One region of the Actinomadura sp. WAC 06369 genome, then DNA from elsewhere that is predicted to be linked to it. Evidence: riboswitches for the same ligand, from Rfam matches in the RefSeq annotation. Region 1 holds a riboswitch; each other region holds the start of a gene.
What was found. A riboswitch is a leader RNA that binds a small molecule or an ion and turns the genes downstream of it on or off. The one in region 1 is predicted to bind cyclic di-AMP.
Positions count from the first base shown of each region.

Region 1 (5,795 bases):
CAGCGGCCTCGGGCACGTGGGCATGTACGTCGGCAACGGCCAGATGATCCACGCGCCGCGTACCGGCAAGAACGTCGAGGTCGTGAGCATCACCTCGGGTTACTACCTGAACAACTACTACGGCGCCGGGCGCCCCTGACACACACCCCCGGGTGCCAGGAGCGCCCCGCGACGCGGGCCTCGGCCGAGGTCCCGGAGCGGGCGCCGGAGACGACGGACCAGGTCCTACCTGGTCCGTTGTCGTTTTAGTGGGGATTTGCCTCCGCTTGAAGCTTTGGTACGTTGTCCTCACTCGCGGCGCCCTCCAGACGCCGCGGCCCGCACGGCACATCCAGTGGTCGTGCGACGGGCGGCGCGCCCCACGCGCCGTCTCCCCCCTTCCGGCGGCACGCCCCACGTGTCGCCTCCCCCCGGCGGCACGTCCCCCGTGCCGCCCGCGGCACCGCGACGGTGCCGCGGCGGTCCCGCCGAGGCCCCGCCTCCGCGAGACCAGGCCGGCCACCCGCCCCGTGCGCACGCGGCAGCGTGCATGGAGCTGTCAGCGTTCCACGAGGTGAGGGCACGGCCCGGGCGGTTCCCCTGGACAGGGCCCGCCGTCATCACAACAGCAGCGCCGCTCGATCGCAGCGGCACGCCGAATCCGCCTCGCGCGGAGCCGGGGACCCATTCGCGTCGGAGTCCGGACCGTTCCGGACGGGCATTCCGACGCCGGGGTGAATCGGTCCGTCCCCTGGACACGTCCAGCGGACGGCCGTAGGGCCACTTCCCGCCCGAACCCGTCAGCTAACCCGGTAGGCGTCTGGAAGAAACGGAGTGTGAATTCTGTCCGACATCCCCTCAGAAATTCGTCGGGAGACGATTCTCGACGCGTCCCGCATGCCCTTTGACGGACATGTGAGGACCATCTAGCCGAAACGGCATTCCAGGGCGCGGCCGCCGGCCGACCGGCGGCCGCGCCCTCCGCCTCCCCGCGGGCACCGCGCCCCGGGAGGCCGACCATCCGCACCGGCGCGCCCGCCCCCGGGCGCGCCGCCGCCGAGTCCGCCGCGGCCGCGCACGGCCGCCCGCGGAGCCGGGGACCCACCAGTTCTTTCGGGGTGAATCGGCCTGCCCCCAGGCCGTAGGGCGGCTTCCACGCCCGAACCCGTCAGCTAACCCGGTAGGCGGAATGGAAGCCAAGGAGCAATCCCCGTGGCAGGCAAGCACCGGGCCGCCAGGCGACGCACGCCCGGCCCGTTCCCCCTTTCCAACCCCCTCCCCTCCGCCCTGCGGAGGTCCCCCCGGTCGTGGAGCGCCATTCCCCTCTCGTGGCGCACCACCGGCGGCGTCGTCGTCGGCGCGGCCGTCCTCGGCACCGCCGCGGCGACCGCGCAGGCGTCGGTCCTGCAGTTCGACTCCGGAACCGCCAAGACCGCGGCCGAGTTCGCGGTCGTGCAGGACGGCGGCGACCGGGGCTCCGGCGGCTCCGCGGCGTCCGACGACGCCGGGGAGCCCGGCGGAGACGACGCGGGCGCCGGTTCCGGCTCCGGGTCCGGCGGCGGCTCCGGCGACGCCGGGTCCGGCGCGTCCGGGGACGGCGGGTCGGAGGAGAAGAAGAAGAGCAAGCCCACCGCGCAGGACGCCATCGCGATGGCGGAGAAGCAGGTGGGCATCAAGGAGGACGCCAACGGCGAGACGAAGTTCAACGACTGGTACGTCGAATCGGAACGGTCCAAGAAGACGGTCGAGCGGGACGGCGGTTCCCTCGCCGGCTACAGCGACGCCGCCTGGTGCAGCATGTTCATCTCGTGGATCGGCTCCCAGATCGGGGCCGACGACCAGTTCGGGCACGACGCCTACACCGTCACGCACGCGCAGTGGTTCAAGGACGAGGGCCGCTGGGGCACCGAGCCCGAACCGGGCGCCATCGTCTTCTTCGACTGGGGCGGCAGCAGCTCCATCGACGCCATCGACCACGTCGGCATGGTGATCGAGAAGATCGACGACGGCACCGTCAAGACGGTGGAGGGCAACACCGACAGCGCCGTCAAGATCCGCGAGCGCTCGACCTCGACCATCGTCGGCTACGGCTACCCCGAGTACGCCGAGAAGTGACACGACCGGATTGACACCGTCCGGGCGGGTCCTCCGGGTACATGCGTCCGGGGGCACAGGTCCGGGTGCATAGGATCGCGCCCATGAAGGACGACCCCGCCCCGGACGGCGCGCGCGGCCCCGTCTCGCGCCGCAGGGTTCTCGCCCTCGGCGCGGGCGGGGCCGCGCTGCTCGCGGCGGGCGGCGCGGGCCTGCTCGGCGCCCGCTCCGGCGCGGCCGGCCCAGCCCCCGGCCGGACCGCGGACCGGACGGGCGACACGGCGCGGGCGGCGGGCCCGTTCGAGCCCGCGCGGGCCGCGGCCGTCCTCGCCCGCCGCGCCGAGGCGGTCCGGACCGGCGACCGCGCCGCGTTCCTCGCGACCGTCGCCGCCGCGCCCGAAGGGTTCCGCGACGCGGAGGCGCGCCGCTTCGACAACCTGCGCCGGCTCCCGCTCGGCCGCTGGCGCGAGGAGGTCGTCGACCCCCGCCTCGACGAGGACGGCGACGCGGTGGTCGTCCGCGTCGAGACCCGCTACCGGTTCCGCGGCTTCGACGACGGCGACGCCGCGCGCGTCCGCCAGCTGACGTTCGCGCCGCGCTCCGGCGCGTGGGCCGTGACCGGCGACGGCTCGGCCCGCGGGTTCGCCGACGACGCCGCGATCTGGGACGCCGGGCCGCTCGCCGTCGCCGCGGGCGCCGCGAGCCTCGTCATCGGCGACACGACCGGGCTGGACGGCCTCGCCGCGCTGCTCGACGCCGCGGTGCCGGCCGTCACCGACGTCGTCGGCACCGGCTGGGCGCGCCGCGCGGTGGCGCTCGCGCCCGCCGACCCCGCCCTGGCCGCGGAGCTCGCCGGGCCGGGGACGGACGTCGCGTCGTTCGCCGCCCTCGCCGCCGTCACCCCCGGCCCCGGCGGGAAGGGCGGGCGGGACCGCGTCGTCGTCTCGCCCGCGCCGTTCGGCCGCCTCAACGACCTCGGCCGCCGGGTCGTCCTCACGCACGAGCTGACCCACGTCGCGACCGGCGGCGCCCGCGACGACACGACCCCGCTGTGGCTCATCGAGGGGTTCGCCGACTACGTCGGGTACCGCGGCGCGGGCATCGGCGTCCGCGACGCCGCCGCCGAGCTGCGCCGCGAGGTGGCGGCCGGGCGGGTCCCCGCGGGACTGCCCGCGCCGGACGACTTCGCCGGCGACGCGCGGCGGCTGTCGCAGGCGTACCAGGAGTCCTGGCTCGCCTGCCGGATGATCGCGGAGCGGTACGGTGAGGCGACGCTCGTCCGGCTCTACCGGGCCGCCGGGCGCACCCCCCTGGAGACCGCGCTGCGCGAGGAGCTGGGCCTCGCCCCGGACCGCTTCACCGCGCGGTGGCGCGCCTACCTGACGAAGGAGCTCACGTGAGCCAGCAGGACGGGCGGCTGCGGCGCCCCCGGATCGCCGCGACCGTCGCCGCCGCCGCGCTGTTCGCCGCGGTCGGGACCGTCCTGGCGCTGACCACCCCGTGGAACCCGCTGCCCGGCCCGGTCCCCGGCGGCCGCACGGCCCCCGACCCGGCCGCGGACCACTCCCCCGCCGAGATCGCCCGCAGCGCCGCGTTCGACTCCGCGCTCAACCCGCCCGCGTACGCGGGGCTCGCCGCCGGGCTCGCGGTGGTGCTCCTGCTCGGCCTGACGCCGCTGGGCGCGCGGCTCATCCGGTTCGCGACGGCGCGCGTGCCGCGCCGCCCGCTGCGCGTCCTCGTCGCCGCCGCGGCGGTGACGACGCTGCTGTGGCTCGCCGGACTGCCGTTCGACGTCTGGGGCGAGACGGTGCTGCGCGACTACGGGCTCTCCACGCAGAGCTGGCCCGCGTGGTTCGCGGACGAGCTGAAGTCGCTCGGCCTCACGTGGGTCGTCTACGGCCTCGTACTGCTGCTCCTGTACGCGGCGGTGCGCCGCTTCCCCCGCTACTGGTGGACGGGCGCCGCCGCCGGCGGCTTCACGCTCGTCGTCGCGGCGTCGTTCGCGTACCCGGTGGTGGTGGAGCCGGTCTTCAACCGGTTCCACTCGCTGCCCGAGGGGCGGCTGCGCACCGACCTGCTGGCGATGGCCGAACGCGACGGCGTCCCGGTCGAGGACGTCCTCGTCGCGGACGCGTCCCGCCGGACGACCTCGCTGAACGCCTACGTGTCCGGGTTCGGCTCGACGCGCCGGATCGTCCTGTACGACACGCTGCTGGAGTCGCCGCCGGAGCGGGTGGAGTCCATCGTCGGGCACGAGCTCGGCCACGCCGACGACGGGGACGTGCTGTGGGGGACGCTCGTGGGGGCGCTCGCCGTCGCGGGCGGCGTGTGCCTGCTGTACCCGCTGATGACGTCGCCGCGGCTGCTGCGCCGCGCCGGGGTCGTCCCGCGCGGCGGAAGCGCCCCCGAAGCGGCCACCGGCGCGGACGAGAGCACCGGCGCCGACGCCACCGCGGGCGCCGCCGCGCGGGGCGGCGGGGCCGCGGACCCGCGGTCGGTCGCGCTCGTCGTGGCGCTGCTGGCGGTCGCGATGCAGCTCGCCGCCCCCGTGCAGAACCTCGTCAGCCGCCGGATCGAGGCGCGGGCGGACGTCCACGCCCTCGACCTCACCCGGGACCCGGCGACGTTCGTGTCGATGCAGCACGAGCTGACGGTGCGCAACATCTCCGACCTGAGCCCGAACCCCGTCGAGCGGTTCCTGTGGATGTCGCACCCGGCGGGACCCGAGCGGATCGCGATGGCGCGCGACTGGGCGCGCCTGCACGGCGTCCGGGTCCCGCCGCCGCGGTCCGGCGGCTGACCCGGTCAGCTCCCGGCCGGCTGCCCGGCGGGCCGGTCGGCCTGCGCCGCCAGGTTCGCCGGATCGGCGTTCGGCCCGATCTTCACGGACCGCTTCAGCGCGCCGCCCTTCACCCACTTCTTCCAGTCCATCTGCCAGTAGCTCCACCCGTTGTAGGGCTCCAGCTCCCGGTCGGTGCCGGTGACAACGATCGGGTCGCCGCGCATCGTCATCTCGTAGAACCACTCGGCGTTGGACGGGCTCACGTTGATGCAGCCGTGGCTGACGTTCGAGCTCCCCTGGCTGCCGACGGACCAGGGCGCGCTGTGCACGTACTCGCCGCTGTCGGAGATGCGCACGGCGTCGTCCACGACGAGGCTGTACCCGCCCGCGCTGCCCGGTGCGATCCCCATCCACGAGGACGTCATCGTGACGGGGTCGTCCTTCTGCATCGCCAGGTGGATGCCGTTGGTGGTGGTGAACCTGCGCTCCGACCCGTCGCCCATGCTGGTCGGGATCGTGCGCACCTTCTTGCCGTTGACCTTCACGACCATCTTGTGGGAGTCCTCGTCGGCGGTGCTGACCTGGGAGTCCCCGACGGTGAAGGCGATGCGCTGGTTCTTGCCGCCGTAGACGCCCTTGCTCGTGCTCACCCCGGCCAGGTGCGCCTGGAACGTCACCTTGGTCTGCGCGGGCCAGTACTGCTTCGGCCGGAAGACGACCTGCTCGTCGTCGACCCAGTGCCAGGCGCCCTCGACGGGCTTGCTCGCGCGCACCACCAGCGCCCGCTCGACCGCGGCCTTGTTCTCGACCGGCTCCTCGAAGTTCATGATGATCGGGATGCCGACGCCGACGGTCTCCCCGTCGAACGGCGCCCCGAGCGTCATCGGGTTCGTCTTCTCCGCCGCCGCGGTGGTGAACTCGCTCCGCACCGTCCGGCTCC
Region 1 covers NZ_QHJN01000084.1:4,714-10,508, reverse strand. The annotation lists gene DMH08_RS22370 (C40 family peptidase) at 1-139, shown strand, start outside; cyclic di-AMP (ydaO/yuaA leader) riboswitch at 623-813, shown strand; cyclic di-AMP (ydaO/yuaA leader) riboswitch at 1,052-1,180, shown strand; gene DMH08_RS22365 (CHAP domain-containing protein) at 1,192-2,094, shown strand; gene DMH08_RS22360 (hypothetical protein) at 2,178-3,473, shown strand; gene DMH08_RS22355 (M48 family metallopeptidase) at 3,470-4,873, shown strand; gene DMH08_RS22350 (L,D-transpeptidase) at 4,879-5,795, opposite strand, start outside.

Region 2 (5,795 bases), on a different contig from region 1:
TCCGCGACGTCCCCGGTGCGGTCGGTGCTCGCGTCGTCCACGATCACCGTCTCCACGGAGCGCAGCGACTGCGCCAGCGTCGAGGCGACCGCCCGGGGCAGCCGCCGCGCGTCGTTGTAGGCGATCACCACCACACTGACATCCGGGCGCACCCGCATGGGCCTCCCTCCGCTCCTCCGCGTGCCAGGGATTCCTTTCCAGGAACGGCGGAGGGAGGTCCAAGCGCGGCCAAAGCCTGTCAATGGTTCGCATTACCGTGCGAACGCCGAAGGCGCCCGGCGGAGCGCCGGGCGCCTTCGTGATCGGCCGGTGCCGGTCGATCAGGCGTACTCGGGGTAGCCGTAGCCCACGATCTGGCCCTTGTCGCGGACCCTTTCCTCGACGGCGTTGTTGCTGTTGCCCTCGATGGTGCTGACGGTGCCGTCGCCGTTGTCCTTCTCGACGATGCCGACGTGGTCGATGTCGCCGATGGAGCCGTCCGAACCGGCGCCCCAGTCGAAGAACACGATGGCGCCCGGCTTGGCCTTCTGGCCCCAGCGGCCCTGGTCCTCGAACCACTTGGCGTGCGACACGGTGTAGGCGTCCCAGCCCATGCCCTTGACACCGGTCTCCGCGCTGAGCCACGACACGAACATGTCGCACCACGCGGCGCCGTTGTAGGCGTCCACCGAGAAGCCGCCGCTGCTCGCGGCCGCCTCGGCGCGCGGCGTCGACGTCCACCACTCGTGGAACTTGGTCATCTTGCCCGGGCCCTCTTCCTCGATGCCGACCTGCTCCTTGGCGAGGTCGATCACCTCGGACGCCTCGACGGCGCGCGGCGGGACCTTCCAGCCCTCGGCCTTGGCCTCGGCCAGGCTCATCGTCGAGGACGACGCCGGCTCGGCCTTCTCCGCCGCGGTGTTCGTGACGGCCGCGGCCTTCTCGACGGTCGGGCCCGCGGCCTCGGTGGCCGCGCTCGCTCCCGCCATGGGGTTGAACACCGACAGCCCGACGGCGCCGGCCAGCACCGCGCCGACGGCAACGCCGACGGCCCGGTCCTCGGGGGTCACGCGCTTGATCGCGAGTTCGGGGGCCAGCCGCTTGACCGCGGACTGGGGGTTCAGGCGCTTCACGGACTCGGTAAGTCGATCGAAACGACCGGTCATGCAGGGAATCTCCTTGTCTCCCATGACGCCTACCGGGTTAGCTGACGGATTCGGGCATGGAAGAGCCCTACGGCGCGCTCGAAACGCGCCGATTCACCCCAGAAACTTGGGTCCCCGGCTCCGCTGCGGCCCTCGTGGACCTGCGCGGACTCGGCCTTCACGCCGCGCGTGCGGCGCTGGATTGTCGGATTTCTCTGAGCGACTGCTCTTGAAGGGGCGCGCGTGCATGGCGCGCGTCGCGTGCGTGGACCGCTCCGCGACCGGCGGCCGCGCCCCTGGCACGGCCGGTACAACGCGTGGATCGCGCTGCGAGATTCGGGTTGAAGGTACCAACCTTCAGAAAGAAAGCAAACCAGGCCAAAATTGATCTTTTCCCTGGTCAAGCGGCCTTCAAGGACATCCCAACGCTCACCCGCGGGCCGTTCTTCCCGATCTTTATCGGCGGTCCCGGAACCCTTGGCGCACAGGGGTTGCCGGGCACCGCCGTCCGGCGCCCCCGGAGATCGACGAGACGCCCGGCGCGACGGCCCGGCACCGCCCCCCGGGCCGCCCACCGCCGCCTTGGCTGTGCCCTAAGTCACACCACCGCATCGGCGCAGGTCAGAGGCGGCGTCCGTCACTCGACCCGGAGCGCGAACAGGGTGGTGTCGTCCGCCGCCCGGTCGTGCTCCATCCGCGCCAGCACCTCGTCGAGCGCCACCTCCGGACGGCCCGACCCCTCCTCCAGGATCCGCGTGAGCCGCTCGATGCGCTCGTCCAGATCCGCGTCCCGGCGCTCCACCAGGCCGTCGGTGTACAGGAAGACCATGTCGCCCCGCACCAGCGGAGTCTTGATCGTCGTGTACTCCCACCCCGGCATCGCCCCCAGCATCGGATCCCGGACGACCTCGAGCGGCCACGCCCGCCCGCCCCGCACGAGGATCGGCGGCGGATGCCCCGCGCACGTCCACTCCATGACGCCCCGGCCCGAGTCGAAATGCCCCACGATCGCGGTGCCCGTCGCGGGCGGGTCCATCGTCCCCACCAGCTCGTTCAGCCAGCCCACCAGCCGGCCCGCCGGCTCCCCGGTGAACGCGAGCCCCAGCAGCCCGTTCCGCGTCCGGGCCATCGCCGCCGCCGCGGGCAGCCCGTGCCCCGCCGCGTCCCCGATCGCGAACAGGCCCCGTCCGTCCGGCATCCCCCGCGTCGCGAACCAGTCGCCGCCGATCCGCGCCGCGCTCTCCGCCGCGAGGCTGCGCAGCGCGATCCGCACTCCCGGCAGCCGCTCCAGCTCGCTCTCGTCCGGCAGGATCGCCCGCCGCAGCGTCACCGCGACCCGCCGCTCCTGCGCCGTCCGCGCCTGCTGCTTCAGCATCTGCCGCCGCGTGTCCGCCAGCGCCCGCTCCACGCCCCGCCGCCGCGTGATGTCCTGCGACACGATGTTCACCGACACCGGCAGGCCCGCGTCGTCCAGGACCGGCTCGGCGAACACCCACAGGTGCCGCGGCCGCCCGTCCGCCCCGATCACCCGGTGCTCGGCCTCCACCGGCTCCCGCCGCGAGAACAGCGTCTGCAGGGCCTCCTCCACCAGCGGCAGATCGTCCTCGGCCACCACCTTCGGCAGATCGTGCGGCATCGGCGGCACCTCGTCCTGCGACACCCCGTAGTTCGCGAGCATCTGCGGCGTCCACGACGCCTCGCCCGTCACCAGGTCCCACTCCCCGAACCCCAGCTGCGCCAGCCGCTCCACCCGCTCCAGCCGCCGCGCCAGCCGGTCCTCCCTGCTGTGGTAGCGCCAGACGACGCACACCCCCGTCGGCACCCGGACGCACCGCACGCTCATCCGCGACGTCCGCGACAACCCGCTCTGCGCCGTCGTGTACATGATCGAATCGCGCTCCAGCGTCCCCGCGCCGTCGAGGACCCCCACGTACTCCTCGAACACCCCCGTCAGGGCCGCACCCGGATCCGTCTGCAGCAGCCGCCGCCCCGTCAGCTTCTCGGCGCCCCGGCCGAACAGATCCCTCGCCTGCTCGTTCAACCGCGCGTACAGGAAGTCCGCGACATTCCCCTCGGGCCCCCGCACCGGCACGAGATGCGCCGCCGAGTCCAGCGCGCCGTCCAGCACCGCCCGCGCCACCGGATCGTCCGGCAGTCCGGCCAGGATCTCCCGATCGCCCCCGGTGTCCTCCGCGGTGACCCGCCGCAGCACGTCCTCGGCCTCCGACACCACCGCCCGCCGCGTCCGCGCCACCTCCGCCCGCGGCGCCCGCCGCGCCGCCGCGACGGCCTCCGCCGCCCCGGCCCCGACGTCCTTGACCACCAGCGCCGCCGCCTCGGCGAGCTCCATGTCCAGGTCGCGCGCGAGCCAGATCAGGTGCTGCAGCGCCTCCCCGGGCGGCACCCCGAGCCTGCGTGCCAGCACGACCCGCGCCTCGGCCAGGATCGCGCGGTCATGCGCGGCCCCCCGCAGGTCCTCAAGGTCGGGCACCGCCGCGTGCACCCCCGGCGCGCGCGGCCCCTCCGCTTCGGCCAAGCCACTCCCCCGTTCGGCACGGCATGCCCCGAGAGAAAAAAGCTACATACGCCAACGAAGGACTATTCGTCCCTTTCCGGGTCTCCTACCCGTATCTTTAACCCGGTTTTCCCTGGATGCCCGAACTTCACCCGTTCCAGTGACCCTCCGGGGACCAACCCCTACCCCACCGAGTGACCCGCGTCACACCCCGCACCGTCCAGGCCGTCCCACCGCCACCCTCGGCCTTCGGATTCCCGGTACGCACAACCCCGCGGACTGCGCTAGAGTAATCAACGCCCGCCGAGACAGGCAGGCACCGGGACGTAGCGCAGTTTGGCAGCGCACTTGACTGGGGGTCAAGGGGTCGTGGGTTCAAATCCCGCCGTCCCGACAGAGCTCAGAGGCCGGTTCTCCACCACGGAGGACCGGCCTTCTTGATCGTCCGTTAGCCGCTCGTGAGCGAATCAGAGCGTCCTCACCGCCCCCCGGTTCACACGGCACCGGATGCGCCTCAGGTTCAACGTCCGCGAGCAGCGGTGTTCACTCGCTCCGACCGAGTGTGGGGTCCGTGACGCCACGCATGGTGACTGCCACGTGAGCCGTCCCGCAACCGCTAGTTCTCCGCTCAGCAGAGCGAAGGCCCTGCTGAGGTCCGTCTCGTCCGCCGGGCGGAGGACCGCCGTCCGCGCCACAGCCCGTTTCGGACAGCGCCGGATCGCGACGAGCCCAGCAAAGATATTCGCAGAAAGCGCGAGGTGGCCGTCGCCCTGGGCCTTGTTGCCGTTAGTCCGATGGCGCTGTCGGAGCCTGCGAGAACGCCGCCGCGTTGTGGACACGTGCTGGCGGCGCTTGTCTCCGGGCCATCAAGCCTGTCGAGCCTCGCCGAAGGTGGGAGGCTGATTTGTGCTGCGGCTGGTTACTGGTTGGGGCGCGGGCTCGTTGTCGGCGCGGCGGGGACGGCCGGTGTGCATGTTTGGGTCGGCGCCGGGGTTGGTGGAGTCGAACCGGTCGTGGGTGTCGTCAGGTCGACGGTGGTCCTGCCGGACAGCCTGGCGGCGTATAGCTGCTGGTTCAGCCGGACCGGGTGTGGTTCTGCTGGGGCTCAGCGGAGGCGCCGGCGAGGACCGCGAACGTGTCGCCAGCACACCTGCCTGCCTCCGCCACGGGGAATCGATGGTTTCGCGTGGATCGCGGTGAAGGACGCCGCTCCGCGGGGCGACTCGAGGGAGGTGAAAGGCCCGAGAGTCCCGCGCGCCGCACCACGTGGGTGGGTTTTGTGGCAATCGATGGCTGTACGGTCTTCTATACGGGCCTTATATAAGGGCTCGCTAGCTTGATTTCAGAAATGGCGGCAAATCACGCTAGGGAGTTCTTGGATGGGCTATGCCGCGATCGGGTGCGAGTGTCTCATCGGGCTCACGTTCGTCCTCGCCGCCTTGTCCAAGGTGCGCAACGGCGCCTCGTTCCGTGCGTTCGTCGACGCGGTGCGTGGGCTGGGCATCGCACGGAACCGGGCCGGACGCGTCGCGGTCGCGGCCGTGGGGGCCGAGGCGGCGGTTCCGGTGCTGCTGGGCATCGCGCTGGCGGGGTCGTCGGCGTTGCTCGTGGCCGGTCTGGTCACCGCCCTGGCGCTGCTGTCGGCGTTCACCGCGGTCATCTCCGTCTCGATGCGCCGGGGCGACCGCGTCACTTGCCGGTGCTTCGGTGCGAGCGGAGCACCCATGGGGCGGAGGCACATCGCCCGGAACGTCCTGCTTTCCGTGGCCGTCTTGGTAGCGCTCGTCTCCGCGGTGGCGAACCCGAGTGCCCAGATCGACGCGGGCGGCGCCGTCATCGCCGCGGCCGCGGGGTGCCTGGTGGCGCTCTTGGTCGCCTTCCTCGACGACATCGTCGACCTGTTCGCCGTCGGCCCGGACGTCGCGTCCCGCTGAGCGAACCCATAACAAGGAGGTCCGCAATGCCCTATCTCATCGCCCTGGTGGTGGTCCTGGCACTGGTGTGCGGCGTGAATCTGGTCTTCACGCTGGGAGTCGTCCGGCGGCTTCGCGAGCACACCCGGCTGCTGAACGACGAACGGCGCCGCCCCAGGCCGAACATGGGCGACGTGCCGGCCCCGTTCAGCGCCACGACCACCGACGGCCGGACGGTGTCAC
Region 2 covers NZ_QHJN01000006.1:54,957-60,751, reverse strand. The annotation lists gene DMH08_RS02670 (bifunctional glycosyltransferase/CDP-glycerol:glycerophosphate glycerophosphotransferase) at 1-158, opposite strand, end outside; gene DMH08_RS02665 (CHAP domain-containing protein) at 321-1,145, opposite strand; cyclic di-AMP (ydaO/yuaA leader) riboswitch at 1,158-1,311, opposite strand; gene DMH08_RS42285 (PP2C family protein-serine/threonine phosphatase) at 1,762-3,660, opposite strand; tRNA gene DMH08_RS02655 (tRNA-Pro) at 3,960-4,033, shown strand; gene DMH08_RS02650 (MauE/DoxX family redox-associated membrane protein) at 5,019-5,573, shown strand; gene DMH08_RS02645 (TlpA disulfide reductase family protein) at 5,600-5,795, shown strand, end outside.
Region 2: it holds a riboswitch for cyclic di-AMP, as region 1 does, so the genes downstream of both, DMH08_RS02665 (CHAP domain-containing protein) here and DMH08_RS22365 (CHAP domain-containing protein) in region 1, are expected to answer to the same signal.

Region 3 (5,795 bases), on a different contig from region 1:
CGCCGGGAACATCCGCTCGGGCACCCGCAGGATGCGGCCGAGGTCGAGGAACTCCTCGTAGACCCGCCGCTGCTCCTCGTCGCCCATCGGTTCCGGCGCGAAGTAGCGGGACGCGGTCACCGCGGCGTAGAAGCCGGTCAGGTGCACCCACGCCCACGGCTCGGCGGACAGCGCGTGGTGCCGGTTCCCGTCCTCGTCGACCGCGCTGAGCGGCTTGTGCATCTCCCGGAGGCGGCGGCCCTCGTCGATGGCCTCCTGCCCGCCGTACACCCAGGTCTGCACCGACGCGAAGCTGCGCATGGCGCGTCCCACCGGGTCGGTGCGGAAGCTCGACAGCCGGTCCACCACGGCGCCGATCGCCGGGTGCATCGTCTGCAGGATGAAGACGCTGTTGCCCGCGACCGCGGAGCTGTACAGGCCCATCGTGTCCCACAGGATCGAGCCCGGTCCGAAGGGGACCGGTTCTCGGCCGCGCTCCGCGGCCGGGACGATCTTCCCGGTCGCCGGCTGCTCGGTCGCCGACCGCCCGGTCGTCAACTGCTCGGTCGTCATCTCCTCGTCTTCCTTCCGCGCGCAGGGGGCTACGGGATAAGTTGAACGCGAATAAGTAGTCGCTTACAAGTCGCGTTCGCTGTGAGGTGCCGCATGAGCCGCCCACCTGGACTGACGCCCCGGAGGGTCCCCCGGCAGGACCGGTCGCGCCGCACGGTCGAAAGGATCCTGGACGCCGCCACTCGCGTTCTCGCCGACCGCGGGTACGACGGCGCGTCCACCAACCGCATCGCCGCGGCCGCCGGGATCAGCAACGGATCGCTTTACCAGTACTTCCCGAACAAGGACGCCATCATGGTCGCGGTGGTCGACCGGTTCGCCGACCACCTCACCGAGCGGCTCGGCGCCCAGATCGACGCCACGATGACCGAGCCGTGGCCGGTCGCGGGCCGCGCCCTCCTGGACGTCCAGATCCGGCTCTTCGAGGAGCACGCCGACCTGCTGCGCATCATCGTCGAGCAGATCCCGCGGCTCGGCCCGTTCGACAAGCTCGCGGGGCTCCAGCGGCGGCTGACCGACCTGGTCCGCGTCCAGCTCCTGCTGAACCGGTCCGATTTCCGCGAGGACCTGGACGTCGACACGACGCTGTGGATGCTGACCGAGATCGTCGGCTCGGTCTCGGTGCGGTACGTGCTCGACCGCCCGCCCGTCCCGCACGAGCGCATGGTGGACGAGCTCGCCGACCTCGTCATCGGCTACCTGCGGGGCTGACCGCCGCCGGTGGGGCGGACTTGGCCTCCCATTTGCGGTCTTTTGGGGCTTTGGTACCGTCATGCCCACATCGGCGCCCGGAGGGGCGCCCAGACCATCGATCAGTGTCCGCGTCACCCCGGCGCGCGTGCGTGCGGGGGACGGCGGCGACGCCGAGTCCGCGTCCGCGCGGAGCCGGGGAACCAGCGCGATCGACGCCCGGACCGGCCGGTCCGCGTCGCTTCGCAGGGGTGAATCGGCGCCTCGCCACGAGGCGCCGTAGGGCGTCTTCCATGCCCGAATCCGTCAGCTAACCCGGTAGGCGGCATGGAAGGAGTAGCCGTGATAGGTCGGCACGCCATTTCAACGAAAGTCACCGCCCCGCTGGCCGGCATGGCCCTCGCGGGCATCTTCGCCGGGTCCCTCGCCCTCGCGTCGTCGGGCGGCGACGAGGACCCCGGCGGCGACCGGCGCGCCGCGGCGCTCTCGGCGCACCGCGCCGCGCCGTCGGCGGCCCCCGAGGAGCGCGAGAGCGGCCCCCCGAAGCTCCCGGCCGACTGCAAGCCGAAGGAGGCCGCCGACCTCGACCACGGCAACGGGCGCATCCCGGACGAGGAGCTGTGCCCGCTGCCGCAGGAGGACGAGTCGCTCCGGGCCGACGCCGCCGCCGCGTTCTACGAGCTGAACGCCGCCTACCACGAGCGGTTCGGCGAGGAGATGTGCGTCCGCAGCTCCTACCGGAGCTACGAGCGGCAGGCGGAGCTGTACGCGAGCATGCCCGCGGGCATGGCCGCGGCGCCCGGCAACAGCAAGCACGGGCTCGGCATCGCCGCCGACCTGTGCGGCGGCGTCGAGGAAGAGGGCACGCCGCAGTTCGAGTGGCTGGAGGACAACGCCGAGGAGTACGGCTGGATCCACCCGGCCTGGGCCTACAGCAACCCGTACGAGCCCTGGCACTGGGAGTTCGACGTCGGCCAGAACGACTGACCTCCCGGGGTGCCCCCGGGGGCGCCGAACGTCCGGGGGCGGGCGGCCCGCCCGCTCGCCCCCGAGCGCTGCGGGCGGGCGTTGCGCCCCGCCCCGCCCGGTGCAAGAATCCCATTCGTGTGAGCGAGAATCATCTTCCCGGCCGGTCGGACGACGTCGCGGACCGCATCGCCCGGCGCACCCTGGCCAAGCGGGGCGCGGCCTACGCCGGCGAGGTGCGCCGCCTCCTCGACGCCGCGCTCGAGGTCATGCGGGAGCGCGGGACGGCGTCGCGCCCGCGCGTCGCGGACATCGTGAGCGCCGCGGGGCTGTCCAACGAGGCGTTCTACCGCCACTTCCGCTCGAAGGACGCGCTGGTCGCCGCGCTGCTCGAGGACGGCACCGAACGCCTGCACGGCTACGTCGCGCACCGGATGGCCAAGGAGCCGACCCCGGAGCGGCGGGTGCGGGCCTGGGTCGGCGGCGTGTTCACCCAAGCCCGCGAGGAGATCGCCGCCACGACGCGCGCGGTCCTGTGGAACGCGGGGGCGCTGAGCGAACTGGCAGGCTCCAAACCGCCCGTCGCCAGCGGCCGCCTCGCCGAACTGCTGCCCGGCCCCTTCCGCGAACTCGGCAGCGACGACCCCCTCCTCGACGCCTCGCTCGCCGCCCACGCGACCTTCGGCCTGCTCGCGGACTACGTGTGGGGCGGCACCGAACCCACGGACGGCGACGTGGAACGCGTCACGGCGTTCTGCCTCCGCGCGATCACACCGGCGAGGACCGGAGCGGAGGACGGGGGCGCCGGCCCGCGGGCGCGGTGAGCCGCCGGGTCACCTCCCGGGCTTGCGGGCGACCCCGCACGCCCCCAGACCCTCGATCTCGTCGCCGGGCTCCCGCTCGGCGGGGTCCAGCTCGGGCCGCCAGCGGAACGGGTCGACCAGGCCGGGCTCCAGCAGCTCGAAGTCGGCGAACAGCGCGGTGATCTGGTCGCGGTCGCGCAGCGTCCCGAGGCCCATCGTCCCCTGGTACGCCGTCGCGACGTCCTGGAGGGACGGGAGCACGTGGCTGATCGTCAGGAAGCTGCCCGGCGCGAGCCGGTCGCGGAGGCGGGCCAGCAGTTCGGCGGGCGTGGGGTCGGGCAGGAAGTGGAACAGGGCCAGCGCGCTGACCGCGACCGGCTCGCCGAAGTCGAGCGTCCGGGCCGCCTCCCGCACGATGCGGTCGATGTCGGCGACGTCGGAGTCGATGTAGGCGGTCGCCCCCTCCGGACGGCTGGTCAGCAGCGCGCGGGCGTGGGCGAGCACGATCGGGTCGTTGTCGACGTACACCACGCGGGACTCGGGCGCGACGCCCTGCGCGACCTCGTGCAGGTTGGGCGACGTCGGCAGCCCGGTGCCGAGGTCGAGGAACTGGCGGACGCCGTGCTCGCGCGCGAGCAGGGCCACGGAGCGGGCCAGGAACCTGCGGTTGGCCCGCGCCAGCGGCCGCAGCTGCGGGCAGATCTGCAGCACCTGCCCGCCGAAGGCGCGGTCGGCCGCGAAATGGTCCTTGCCGCCGAGGTAGAAGTCGTACACCCGGGCCGGATGCGGCTCGTCGGTGCGCAGGTCCGCTGGGGGGTTCTCGGTCATGAAGGTCGCTTCCTAGCGGGAGCCGGTGTGATCATTTACCGGAAGGGTATCGGCGAAACGTTCCGTTGGTCCTGTCCGGACGGAACTCCTCGCGGCCGGTCGCGTACCACCGCACCGCCGCCGGCTTGGTGCGCGCCGCGCTCGTCCCGCGGGCGGTCGACGGGCTGGAGACGGCCGGCGCCCGGTGCGACCGGCAGATCCTGCGGCTCGGCCTCGCGGGGAGCGAGGCGGCCGGGGCCGAGGTGTGGGGCGACCGGGCGCGGGCGCGCGTGGGGTCCGGAGGGGCGCGGCCGGATCGCCGGGTTCCTCTACGGCAACGGCCTGTCCCTGTTCTTCTTCCTGCGGCAGCGCGGGTCGCCCGAGTCCGAGCCCGTCGGGGCGTCCCACGGCGGCACGGGCGGCGAGGGCTGACCGGCCCCGCCGTCCGGCCCGCTTTCCGTGCCGTCCGTCCGTGGCCCTTTCCGTGGTCGGCACGGAGGCGCCCGGACGCCCGCCGCGACATGCTGGTGCCACGGCGAACGACCGGCCCGCCGGGCCCCGACCCCAGGAGTGACCATGACCAGCACGTCCACCGCCGCCTTCCGCTCCCGCGCCGAGCGCCGCCGCGACACCGAGCACCGCCTGGCCCGCGACGTCGACGTCTGGGTGGCGAGCGCGTCGCCGGACGGCCTGCCGCACCTGGTGCCGCTGTCGTTCGACTGGGACGGGGAGCGGCTCACCCTCGCCACCCCGCGCGACAGCCGCACCGGCCGGAACCTGGCCGCGTCCCGCACCGTCCGGCTGGGCCTCGGGCCCACCCGCGACGTGACCGTGATCGACGGCGAGGTCGAGGTCCTCGAGATCGACGCGCTGCCGCGGGAGCGGGCCGACCGGTTCGCCGCGCGGACCGGCTTCGACCCGCGCGCGCAGTCCGCGCCGTACCGCTGGTTCCGCGTCGCGCCGCGGCGCGTCCTGGCCTGGCGCGAGGAGAACGAGCTGCGCGGCCGCGAGCTGATGCGCGACGGCCGCTGGCTCGCCTGACCGGCGCCCCCGGCGCGGCGGGGGCGACCGCCCGGGCCGCGGCCGCGCGCGAGTAGCGTGATCATCACGACCGCGACCGAAAGGGATGGGTGACGTGGAGATTTCCGGCGTCGGAGTGTGGAGTCAGCAGCTGCGGTACGGCGACCGCGGCGAGGCGGCGGAGGCCGCCGCGGAACTCGAGGAGCTCGGGTACGCCGCGCTGTGGATCCCGGACGTCGGCGGACCGCTGTTCGACGCGGTCGGCGGGCTCCTCGAGGCGACCGACCGGACGGTCGTCGCGACCGGCATCCTGAACCTGTGGATGCACGCGCCGGCGGACGCCGCCGCCGCGCACGCGTCGCTGACCGCCGCGCACGGCGACCGCTTCCTGATGGGCATCGGGGTGAGCCACGCCCCGCTGGTCGACGCGAAGGAGGCCGGCCGGTACCGCAGGCCGCTCGCCGCGATGACGTCCTTCCTCGACGGGCTCGACGCGGCGGAGCCGCCGGTGCCCGCCGCGAGCCGGGTGCTGGCCGCGCTCGGCCCCAAGATGCAGCAGACCGCGAAGGAGCGGAGCCGCGGGGTGCACCCCTACCTCGTCCCGGTGGAGCACACCCGCCGGACCCGCGAGGCGCTCGGCGACGGCCCGCTCGTCCTCCCGGAGCAGACCGCGATCCTGTGCGGGACGCGGGACGAGGCGCGGGCGATCGGGACCGGCTGGCTGCGCGGCTACCTGTCGCTGCCGAACTACGCCAACAACCTGCTGCGCTCCGGGTTCTCGTCCGAGGACGTGGAGTCGGTGAGCGACCGCCTGTTCGACGCCCTCATCGCGTGGGGCGACGAGGAGGCGATCAAGAACCGGGTGGACGAGCACCGGGCCGCCGGCGCCGACCACGTCTGCGTCCAGGTCCTCACCGCCGACCAGGACGCCTTCCCGCGCGACGCGTGGCGCCGCCT
Region 3 covers NZ_QHJN01000006.1:22,275-28,069, forward strand. The annotation lists gene DMH08_RS02500 (oxygenase MpaB family protein) at 1-552, opposite strand, end outside; gene DMH08_RS02505 (TetR/AcrR family transcriptional regulator) at 646-1,263, shown strand; cyclic di-AMP (ydaO/yuaA leader) riboswitch at 1,404-1,581, shown strand; gene DMH08_RS02510 (M15 family metallopeptidase) at 1,585-2,229, shown strand; gene DMH08_RS02515 (TetR/AcrR family transcriptional regulator) at 2,349-3,032, shown strand; gene DMH08_RS02520 (SAM-dependent methyltransferase) at 3,042-3,839, opposite strand; gene DMH08_RS02525 (pyridoxamine 5'-phosphate oxidase family protein) at 4,395-4,859, shown strand; gene DMH08_RS02530 (TIGR03620 family F420-dependent LLM class oxidoreductase) at 4,954-5,795, shown strand, end outside.
Region 3: it holds a riboswitch for cyclic di-AMP, as region 1 does, so the genes downstream of both, DMH08_RS02510 (M15 family metallopeptidase) here and DMH08_RS22365 (CHAP domain-containing protein) in region 1, are expected to answer to the same signal.